One region of the Janthinobacterium sp. SUN211 genome, then DNA from elsewhere that is predicted to be linked to it. Evidence: predicted binding sites of a transcription regulator. Region 1 holds the regulator's gene; the other holds the start of a gene.
The links. The regulator NrdR, encoded in region 1, represses ribonucleotide reductase genes. The targets are predictions, from matches to a motif close to CACNANATNTNGTG.
Positions count from the first base shown of each region.

Region 1 (5,371 bases):
GGCGGTCGCCGCACCAGGCTTGTTGCAGGAAAACGATGGAGGCACGCCCCATTTTTTCTATGCTTAAGGTTAATCTTACCGTGTCATCGAGCCTGGCTGGCGCATGATAGTCGGCGTTGACGCTTTTGACAACGAACATCGCGTCATGCTGTTCCAGCAATGCCTGCTGGCCCACGTCGATGGCACGCAGCCATTCGGTGCGCGCGCGCTCGAAGAATTTCAGGTAGTTAGCGTAATAGACGATGCCGCCGGCGTCGGTGTCTTCATAGTAGACACGTACGTTCCAGGTAAAGACTGAAGGCATGTTTATTGCGCCAGTAGTGAGATTGAGCAACATTTTACGCGATTTTTCTTCTTGTGACTGTGGGCGCTTGCTGGAAAGCCATGCAAAAGCTGCATATAAGTTGCACCGCAGCATTGTAAATCCGGCGTGTGCAATGGCAAGCTTCGTAACATACGCTTACATGCCATGGCCAGGTTTAAGCCCAGCTTAAAAGCGGCGGCCATCCCCGGGGCGGCCTGTGGCCGCGCCCGGGCTGCGATAGCGCGCGGCGATTATAGCCGCACGGTTGCATTCCTTGCTCAATTTGGGTACTTAACTTACAATTTGACTTCCATTACGTCTCACGTGACTGGCGAAAAGTCGGGCGATCTCCATGAATGGCGGTCGGCAAACCGGCGAAAGGTGGGCACCCACCGGGAAACGTGAGATTTTTCATCAGCCGTTCGCCTGGGTAGCCACTATGGAAAAGCACGAAGAGGCTGCCTGTCCAATGTTGTTATTCACTTAACGCCGGCTCCCCTCATTCGATCCAACCTGCCAGTACAAGCACCCTCATACTTGGAGTTTTTACATGTTTGCAAAAGATCACAACCTCGCCAACGTCGATCCTGAATTGTTCGCCGTCATTCAAAAAGAGAACACGCGCCAGCACGACCACATCGAACTGATCGCGTCGGAAAACTACACGTCGCCAGCCGTAATGGAAGCGCAAGGCTCGCAGCTGACGAACAAGTACGCCGAAGGCTATCCAGGCAAGCGCTACTACGGCGGCTGCGAATACGTCGACGTGGCCGAGCAACTGGCCATCGACCGCGTGAAACAGCTGTTTGGCGCCGAATGCGCAAACGTGCAGCCGAATTCCGGCTCGCAGGCGAACCAGGGCGTGTTCTTCGCCATGTTGAAACCAGGCGACCTGATCATGGGTATGTCGCTGGCCGAAGGCGGTCACCTGACCCACGGCATGCCGCTGAACATGTCCGGCAAATGGTTTGACGTCGTTTCCTACGGCTTGACGGCGGAAGAAGACATCGACTACGAGGCAATGGAACGCCTGGCCCGCGAACGCAAGCCAAAGCTGATCATCGCCGGCGCGTCGGCATTCTCGAAAAAGATCGACTTCGAACGCTTCAGCAAGATCGCCAAGGAAGTGGGCGCCTACTTCATGGTCGACATGGCCCACTACGCCGGCTTGATCGCCGCCGGCCTGTACCCGAACCCGGTGCCGTTCGCCGACTTCGTCACCTCGACCACGCACAAATCGTTGCGCGGCCCGCGCGGCGGCATCATCCTGATGAAGGCCGAACACGAAAAAGCCATCAACTCGGCCATCTTCCCTGGTATCCAGGGCGGCCCGCTGATGCACGTGATCGCCGGCAAGGCCGTCGCCTTCAAGGAAGCGCTGAGCCCTGAATTCGTCGAATACCAGAAGCAAGTGATCAAGAACGCCGACGTGCTGGCGAAAACCCTGATCAAGCGCGGCCTGCGCATCGTGTCCGGCGGCACCGAATCGCACGTCATGCTGGTCGACCTGCGCGCCAAGAACCTGACGGGCAAGGAAGCCGAAGCCATCCTCGGTTCCGCGCACATCACCTGCAACAAGAACGGCATCCCGAACGACCCGCAAAAACCGTTCGTCACCTCGGGCATCCGCCTGGGCAGCCCGGCGATGACGACGCGCGGTTTCAAGGAAGCGCAAGCGGAAGAGGTGGGCAACCTGATCGCCGACGTGCTGGACAATCCGCATGACGCCGCCACCATCGAGCGCGTGAAAGCGGCCGTGAAAGTGCTGGCCGACGCGCACCCAGTGTACGCAGCATAATTATTTGTCCAGAATGTGTCATACGGAGTAAGATTCTGTATGACACATTCCAGTCGTGCCCAAGGGCGCCCGGAGTGATTCGGGCGCCCTTTGTACAAGGGCGGCGATTTCCCGTAATTATTACTATAAAGTTGTAGCCAGCCCATGAAATGTCCATTTTGCCAGCACGGCGACACCCAGGTTCTCGATACGCGCGTATCGGAGGAAGGGGATGCCATTCGGCGCCGCCGCCGCTGCGGCAAATGCGACAAGCGTTTTACCACGTACGAACGCATTGAACTTATCATGCCGGCCGTCGTCAAAAAGAATGGCAGCCGGACGGAGTTCGCTGCGGATAAGTTGCGCGGCAGTTTGATGCTGGCCTTGCGTAAGCGTCCCGTCGCGGCCGCCTCTGTGGATACGGCCATCGCGTCCATCCAAGAGAAGCTGCTTACCAGCGGCTTGCGTGAAGTCGAATCCGGCTATATCGGCGAACTCGTCATGCAGGAACTCAAGCGCCTGGACAAGATCGCCTACATCCGCTTTGCCTCCGTCTACAAGAATTTCGAAGACCTGGCCGAGTTCCAGGACGCGATCGCCGAAGTGGGCCAGGCGCGCAAGCCCTGACGCTCACCCGGACATTCACTTTGCCGGCAGCGGGGCCGCTCCTGCGCCCCGTGTTCACCATGCCGGCGCTTGCCTGGCAAGCGGTCTGATCAATCCCAACGCCGTTCTTCTCGACTTATCATCGTCCTGTTTGCGCTAGCGCAGACGCGGGTTTTTGCGCGCGCCTATCTTGTAGCTGGGCCGCCTGTTCCTGCGGCTCTTTCTGCGGAAGGGAGTAGCGTATGCGCAAGGGCGGTCGCACTATGTTTCCTGCGGGTGGCAGCAGCCTTGTCGAAGTGCTGGTGTCGCTGCTGCTGTTGGCGCTGGGCCTGCTGGGCGCCAGCATCCTGCAATTGAACGCCGTGCGCGCGCGCCACGAGTCGGCGCTGTTGTCGGCGGGCGTGCAACTGGCCGCCGGCATGGCCGAGCGCATGCGCGCGAACAACGTGCTCATGAATGGCCCCGATGCGGGCAATCCCTACCTGAACGTGGCATATGCGGCGGCGGACGGCGCCGAAGCTGGCGGCGGCGCGCCGGACTGTCTTGGCGCTGCCGCCTGCAGCGCGGCCGAGCTGGCGCAATTCGACATCGCCGAATGGAAGCAAGGGCTGCACGCGGCCTTGCCCGGCGCGCGCCTGCGCATCTGCCGCGACCTTGCCGCGTGGGATGCCGCCGCCCAGGGCTTGCAGTGGGCGTGCAGCGGCGGCAAGGGGGCGCCCATCGTCATCAAGCTGGGCTGGCGCGGCCGCCTGCCCGATGGCTCGCCCGCCGTGAATGCGGCAGGCGAGTCGCTGCCCAGGCTGGCATTCCAGCTGGGCGGGGGCGGCGCATGAACGGCGGGCATCGTGGCATGAGCCTGATCGAATTGCTGGTGGCCCTGTCGCTCGGTGCGCTGTTGATGCTGGCCGCCAGTAGCGTGCTGCTGGCGGCCAGCGGCAGCTATGGCGACCAGTCCGCCAGCGCGCGCCTGGATGACAACGCCCGCTATGCGCTCGATGCCATCGCCCGCGCCGTGCGCCAGACGGCGTATGTGAATTGGGATAGCAGCGCCGCGCCCGTCGCCCATGCCGATTACGACAGCGCGAATATCGCCGGTCTCGACGCGCACAGCCTGGGCAAGAACAGCGACGGCATCAGCGGCGCGCTGCCCGGCGCCCTGCATGGCAGCGACGTGCTGGCCCTGCGCTATTACGGCGCCGGCAAGGAAGAGGGCGGTGACGGTTCCGTCCTCAATTGCGCCGGCTTCGGCGTGGGCGCGGCGCAAACGGAGGCGCAGCGGGGTTGGAGCGTTTTCTACGTGGCGCAGGGCGCCGATGGCGAAGGCGAGCTGCGCTGCAAATACCGCGGCACGAACGGCTGGGGCGCGGACGCCGTCATCCGTGGCGTCGATGCTTTCCAGGTGCTGTATGGCCTCGACACGGATACGCCGCCTGACGGCGTGGCGAACCGCTATGTCAACGCCAGCGCGCTCGACGCCTACGATGCGGCGCTGCTGCTGGAGGGGGCGGACGCGGCCGCGCGCCAGCGCGATTTTCAACGGCGCACGCACTGGAAACGCGTGGCCAGCGTGCGCGTGGCGCTGTTGCTGCATGGCGAGGCGGGACCGGCCGACAAGATGGCGGAACTGGGGCCGGCGCAGTTCGACCTGTTCGGCAAGGCGTATGCCGAGGCGCATGGCGCCGGCGACACGGGCGTGCGCATCGCGCGCGCGTCCTTGCCTGCCGCGACGCGTTCGCGGCTGCGGCAACTGGTGCAGACGAGCATCATGCTGCGCAACGGGCCGGCCTAGGCGGGCGGCGCGATGGCTGGCGCGGGCGTCCGCTGTCGCGTGCCTTGGCGCCCACCTTGTGCGCGATGCGGCGGCGCCACCCTCGTGTATGTGCTGTGCCTGCTGGTGATCATCTTGTTGCTGGGCATATCGGCGGCGCAGATGGCCTTGCAGGGAGAAAAGGCGGCGCGCGGCGAGCGCGACCGGCAGATCGCGTTTCAGGCGGCGGAGGAGGCACTGGTGGATGCGCAGAACGATATCGAAGGCTTGCCCGGCGCGCCGGGACGCAGCAGCCTCTTCGCGCCAGGCAGTGCGGCCGGGTTCGCGGACGGCTGCGGCGAGGGCGGCGCACTGGGCCTGTGCCTGCCCGCGGCCCCGGAGGCGCCGGCGCTCTGGTTGAGTACGGACCTCGATGGCGCCGAAGGCAGCAGCCGCACCGTGCCGTATGGCCAGTTTACGGGCGCCGTCATGCAGACGGGGCAGGGCTTCCTGCCGTCGCGCCGGCCCCGCTACCTGATCGAACTGCTGCCATTTCACCCGCCCGGCGCGCAGGCCACGGCAGCGGCCGGCGGTCTGGCCACGGAAAGCTATGTGTACCGCATCACGGCCATCGGTTTTGGCGCGCAGGAAAGCACGCAAGTCGTGCTGCAAAGCTATTACCGCAAGCAGGCGGCGGGAGCGGGGCCATGAGGGCGTCGTGGTTCATCTTGCCGCCCACTTTGCCGTCCACTTTGTGGCATGCTTTGCGGTCTGCCCGGCGGCATGCCGGCTGCGTCTGGCTGATGCTGTTGGCCTGTCTGGCTAGCCTCTGTTGCGGCGGCGCCCTTGCCGCCGCCGTCCCGCCGGTGACGCTGGCACGGGCCGACGCGGGCTTGCACGGCGCCAGGGTGCCGCCGAATCTGTTGCTCAACCTGTC
Region 1 is NZ_JAPWIC010000012.1:82,949-88,319, forward strand. Features, by position in the region: gene ybgC (tol-pal system-associated acyl-CoA thioesterase) at 1-304, opposite strand, end outside; ZMP/ZTP riboswitch at 619-743, shown strand; gene glyA (serine hydroxymethyltransferase) at 855-2,102, shown strand; gene nrdR (transcriptional regulator NrdR) at 2,247-2,708, shown strand; gene pilV (type IV pilus modification protein PilV) at 2,951-3,520, shown strand; gene O3301_RS28045 (PilW family protein) at 3,517-4,476, shown strand; gene O3301_RS28050 (PilX N-terminal domain-containing pilus assembly protein) at 4,516-5,145, shown strand; gene O3301_RS28055 (PilC/PilY family type IV pilus protein) at 5,301-5,371, shown strand, end outside.

Region 2 (5,371 bases), on a different contig from region 1:
GCGCCCGCCCTCCCTTTCTTCGCTCAGCCTTCGCGCGCGCCCCGGTCGCGCAGATGCGCCAACACGCGGCGCGGCCCCAGCGCCTGCAGGTCGAATGGCGGCAACTCAATGGCATCGAGCGTATTCTTGAACAACAAGCCCAGTTCCGTGTCGCCTTCCAGGCTCAAACGGCGGCTGAAGAACAGCGTGTCCGGATCTTCCTGGCGCCGCGCCAGCAGCATCAAATCATGCACGCTGGCGGCGATGCACAGGTCCGGCACGTCCGCATAGCGCTCCGCCACGAACACCGTGCCCTGCCACTCGAAATCGAAGGCGATGCCCGCGTCCAGCAGCCGCAAGCGCAAACTGCGCCCTTCCAGGCTGCGCCGCACGTCGTCGGGCAATTGCGGCGCCAGCAGGCGATTCAAGCCCTGCACGAACAGCCACGAGGCGGGATACGGGGGCAGCTTGGACAGCAATTCGGCCAGCGGTTCCGGCAGCCGGTACGACACTGCGGGCTTGCTCATGCCGGGACGGGCGGGTACCGGCGCCGGGACAGGCAATCTTTCCAGTTGATCTTGCATGGTGCTTCCTTTCGAGGCGTTCAATGGGCGGCGTGCTGTTCCATGCCGGGCTGGCCGTGCCAGTAGCCGTCGCAGGCGCCGGCCGGCTGGCAGGCCGCCAGTTGGGCCTGGGCGCCGATGCCGCTGACCTGGCCGCGGCGGGCGCGGTCGAAGATGGCGATGACTTGTTCCGTATGCATGGCCTGCGGGCTGATGCGCGCCACCGCCACGCCCATGTCGCGCATGGCGTCGAGTTCGCGCACCAGGTTGTAGACGAGCGCCGACTGCGTCTGCGTGCCATTCAGTACGAGGAAGGGCACTTCGTCGCGCGTGCGCAGCAACAGGCCGTCCGGCTCTTCCAGGCAGCTGTAGCCGCAATCGTCCTTCGGCAGGTTGCGGTTGCGCGCCGTGAAGCAGCGCGCGGAAAACGCCAGCGGCATGCGGCCGTAGGCAAAGACTTCCGTCTCCAGTCCTTCCGGTTTCTGGCGCTGCATCTCGGCCAGCGCCGTCTGCCCCATTTCCAGCGGCATCACCCAGCGCCGCGCGCCCAGGCGCGCCAGCAATTGCAGGCTGGGGCCATTGAACAGGTTCAAATGGGGACCGGCGACGAAGGACGTGCCCTTTTCCATGCAGTGCACGGCGCCCATGTCGTTGGCCTCGACGCCGTAGCGGCCATTGCCCGTGATGCGGCGCAGGGTCGCCAGTTCCGCGCCCGCCTCGATCAGCGCCTGCGTCGACAGCACCACTTCCTTGCCGGCGGCGGCCAGCATGTCCGCGATATCGAGCCAGTCGGCCAGACGCACCTCATGCCGGCGCGAGCAGACGGTTTCACCCAGGTAGACGATATCGACGGCGGTGCCGGCGATCTGCTGGTAAAACTCGAAGACGGTGGCGCACGGCCAGTAGTACAGCAAAGGGCCCAGTGAAAGCTTCAGCATGTTCATCCTCTATTTCCAAGATCTGTGGTAAGCGCCCAAGGTGTGCTGCTGGCCTTCGGCCAGCTTGTCCATGGCCGCCATCCAGCCCGGCTTGACGGCGTAGCGCGCATTGCCTTCGCGGCAGGCGTCGATCGCTTCGCGCCACACACGCGTGACCTGTGCCACGTACGCGGGGCTGCGCTGGCGCCCTTCGATCTTCACGGCGCGCACGCCCATGGCGATCAGTTGCGGCAGCAGCGCCAAGGTGTTCAGGCTGGCCGGTTCCTCGATGGCGTAATACTCTTCGTCGTTGACTTCGAAACGCCCCTTGCACAGGGTGGGATAGCTGGCGTTTTCGCCGGGCGCATAGCGGTCGATCAGCACACCGTTCAGGCGCGATTCGAGCCCGTTCGGCGTTTCCAGCCAGCGCACGGATTTCGCCGGCGAGCACACGCCGTGGGTGTTCGGCGCCTCGCCCGTCGCATACGACGACAGTGCGCAGCGCCCTTCGACCATCACGCACAGGCTGCCGAAGCCGAACACCTCGATCTCGACTTCCGTCTTGGCGATCAGTTGCTCCACCTGCGCCATCGACAGCACGCGCGGCAGCACGGCGCGGGCGATGCCAAAGTGTTCATGGTAAAAATTGATGGCTTCGTAGTTGGTGGCCGAACCTTGCACGGACAGGTGCAGGCGCAGCTGCGGCTGGTGCTGGGCCGCATACGCCATCAGGCCCGGATCGGCCACGATCATGGCGTCGATGCCGGCATCGGCGGCGCGGTCGATGGCGCTGCGCCACACGGCCCAGTTGTGCGGCTGCGGATAGGTGTTCAGCGCCAGCAGCACCTTGCGTCCATATTGGTGGGCGTAGCGCACGCCCTCGGCGATGGCCTTCTCGTCGAAATTGAGGCCGGCGAAATTGCGCGCATTGGTGGCATCGCGAAAACCCAGATAAACGGTGTCGGCGCCATTGTCGATGGCCGCTTTCAAGGCTGGCAGGCTGCCGGCGGGGCAGACCAGTTCCAGCGGTCCGGCCACGCGGGTGGCGGTGGTTGATTCAAGCATCATGGTGTTCACAGTCCTGTATCGGCTCAGGGTGCAGACTATAGCCCCGCCCAGGCTGCCCAGTCCTTGACGCAGGTGAAGGAATGCATGCATGGCTGGCGCGCGTTCAACTTGCTTGACCTGGCTGTAAAATGCCCTCCTTTTCTCCCTCTTCGATTGCCCGCCATGCCCCGCAAACCGCTGCTGATCTTCCTGCTCACCCTGTTCCTCACCGTGCTGCAGGTGCAGTGGGCCGCCCCCACGGAAGGCTACGACGCCGAGGCGCTCTCCGTGCTGTCGCCCGAAGTGCTGGGCGCGTATCCGGGCGTGCTGCTGCTGTTCCTGCAAGCCGTCTTCGCGCGCCGCGCCATGCCCGTGACGCGCCAGGCCGCCATCTGCACGGGACTGCTGGCCGTCTACTGGCTGCTGGCGAACTACGTCACGTTCGACGCGCGCGTGGCCAGCTGGAGCACCTTCTCGGCGCGGGAAATCTGGGCGCACGTGCTGCCCGCCTCCGTCCTCAGCATCGCCGTCTGCGGCGCCGCCTACTTTGCCGCGAGCGCCTTCATCCTGCGCCAGGGCCGCGCGAAAAAGTAAACGGGGCGCTTTTTTCACCTGCATCAAGGATTCGTCATGCCACTGCACGCGCCCTTTGACGCCACTATATTTAGTGATTAATCTCCATAAAAACACCGCATGTTGTGTTTATTGGAGGTTTCATGACGACGAATGCAGTTTCCCCCACACGCGGCCAGGTCGATGTCGCCGCGTCCATCAATGAATACCTGGACCGGCGCGACTGGCGTGTCAACGCCAACGCCAACCAGGGTTACTCGCTGGGCGGCCTGATACTCAATGTGTCGGGCAAGGTCATCGCCAACTACTGGCTGGACCAGGTCTATCCGCCGGAAGTGGGCGCGGCGCACCGCGAAGCGGCGCTGCACATCCACGACCTCGACATGCTGGCCGGCTATTGCGCCGGCTGGTCGCTGCGCACCCTGCTGCACGAAGGCTTGAATGGCGTGCCGGGCAAGATCGAGTCCGGTCCGCCGAAACACATGTCGAGCGCCATCGGCCAGATCGTCAATTTTCTCGGCACGCTGCAAAACGAGTGGGCCGGCGCGCAGGCGTTCAGCTCCTTCGACACCTATATGGCGCCCTACATCCGCAAGGACAGCCTGCGCTACGAAGACGTGCGCCAGTACATGCAGGAACTGATCTTCAACCTCAACGTTCCCTCGCGCTGGGGCACACAGACGCCGTTCACCAACCTCACCTTCGACTGGGTCTGCCCGGACGACCTGCGCGAGCAGATTCCCGTCATCGCCGGCCAGGAGATGGACTTCAGCTATGGCGAGCTGCAGGCCGAGATGGACATGATCAACCGCGCCTACATCGAGATCATGATGGCGGGCGACGCCAAGGGCCGGGTCTTCACCTTCCCCATTCCCACCTATAACATCACCGAGGATTTCGACTGGCATAGCGAGAATGCCGAACGTCTGTTCGAAATGACGGCCCGCTACGGCCTGCCCTACTTCCAGAATTTCATCAATTCGGAACTCAAGCCGAACATGATCCGCTCCATGTGCTGCCGATTGCAACTGGACTTGCGCGAACTGCTGAAACGGGGCAATGGCCTGTTCGGTTCCGCCGAGCAGACGGGTTCCCTGGGCGTGGTGACGATCAACTGCGCGCGCCTGGGCCACCTGTGGCGCGGCGACGAGCCAGCCCTGATGGCCGACCTGGACCGCCTGCTGGAGCTGGGCAAGACCAGCCTGGAAATCAAGCGCCGCACCATCGAGGAATTGATGCAGCAAGGCCTGTTCCCCTACACGAAACGCTATCTGGGCACCCTGCGCAATCACTTTTCCACCCTGGGCGTGAACGGCATCAACGAGATGATCCGCAATTTCAGCGGCGACGCCTGGGACATCACGACGCCAGAAGGCCACGCGCTGGCCGTACGCCTGCTCGACCACGTGCGCGCCCGCATGGTGGCCTTCCAGGAAGAGACGGGCCATATGTACAACCTGGAAGCGACGCCAGCCGAAGGCACGACGTACCGTTTCGCCCGCGAAGACCGCAAGCGCTTTCCCGCCATCCTGCAGGCGGGCACCGCCGACAACCCGTACTACACGAACTCGTCGCAGCTGCCCGTGGGCCACACGGACGACCCGTTCGAGGCGCTGGAATTACAGGATGTGCTGCAGCGCAAATACACGGGCGGCACGGTGCTGCACCTGTACATGACGGAAGCACTGTCCGACGCGAACGCCTGCCGCGAACTGGTGAAACGCGCGCTGAGCCGCTTTTCGCTGCCCTACATCACCGTCACGCCCACGTTTTCCATCTGCCCGCGCCACGGCTACCTGGCCGGCAAGCATGAATTCTGCCCCACCTGCGATGCGGAACTGATCGCCCGCAAACAATCCGATCTTGCTCACCCACTCAAGGAAACGCCATGAATGCACGTCCCGACTTCACTCCCGCCATCACCCTGCTCGATACGGAACGCCAGCGCTGCGAAATCTGGACCCGCGTGATGGGCTACCACCGCCCCGTCGCCTCGTTCAACATCGGCAAGCAGGGCGAATTCCACGAGCGCCAGTATTTTACGGAAGCGAGCGCCCGGGTTGGCCAGCCCGCCTGCCATGGCGGCTGAATTGAAGGTGGGCGGCCTGACGCCCTTTTCCGCCACCGACTATCCCGGCAAGCTGGCGGCGGTGGTGTTCGTGCAGGGCTGTCCCTGGCGTTGCGGCTATTGCCACAATCCGCACCTGCAGGCGCGCACGCCGGAAGGCGCCATGCCGTGGCAAGACGTCCTGACCTGGCTGCGCCGCAGAACGGGCCTGGTCGACGCCGTCG
Region 2 is NZ_JAPWIC010000005.1:270,354-275,724, reverse strand. Features, by position in the region: gene O3301_RS18595 (SCP2 domain-containing protein) at 24-563, opposite strand; gene O3301_RS18590 (U32 family peptidase) at 584-1,480, opposite strand; gene O3301_RS18585 (peptidase U32 family protein) at 1,490-2,524, opposite strand; gene O3301_RS18580 (hypothetical protein) at 2,690-3,100, shown strand; gene O3301_RS18575 (ribonucleoside triphosphate reductase) at 3,223-4,971, shown strand; gene nrdD (anaerobic ribonucleoside-triphosphate reductase) at 4,968-5,168, shown strand; gene O3301_RS18565 (anaerobic ribonucleoside-triphosphate reductase activating protein) at 5,158-5,371, shown strand, end outside.
Region 2: O3301_RS18575 (ribonucleoside triphosphate reductase) is a predicted target of NrdR. The motif match lies at 3,163-3,176, and genes of this name have one in related genera.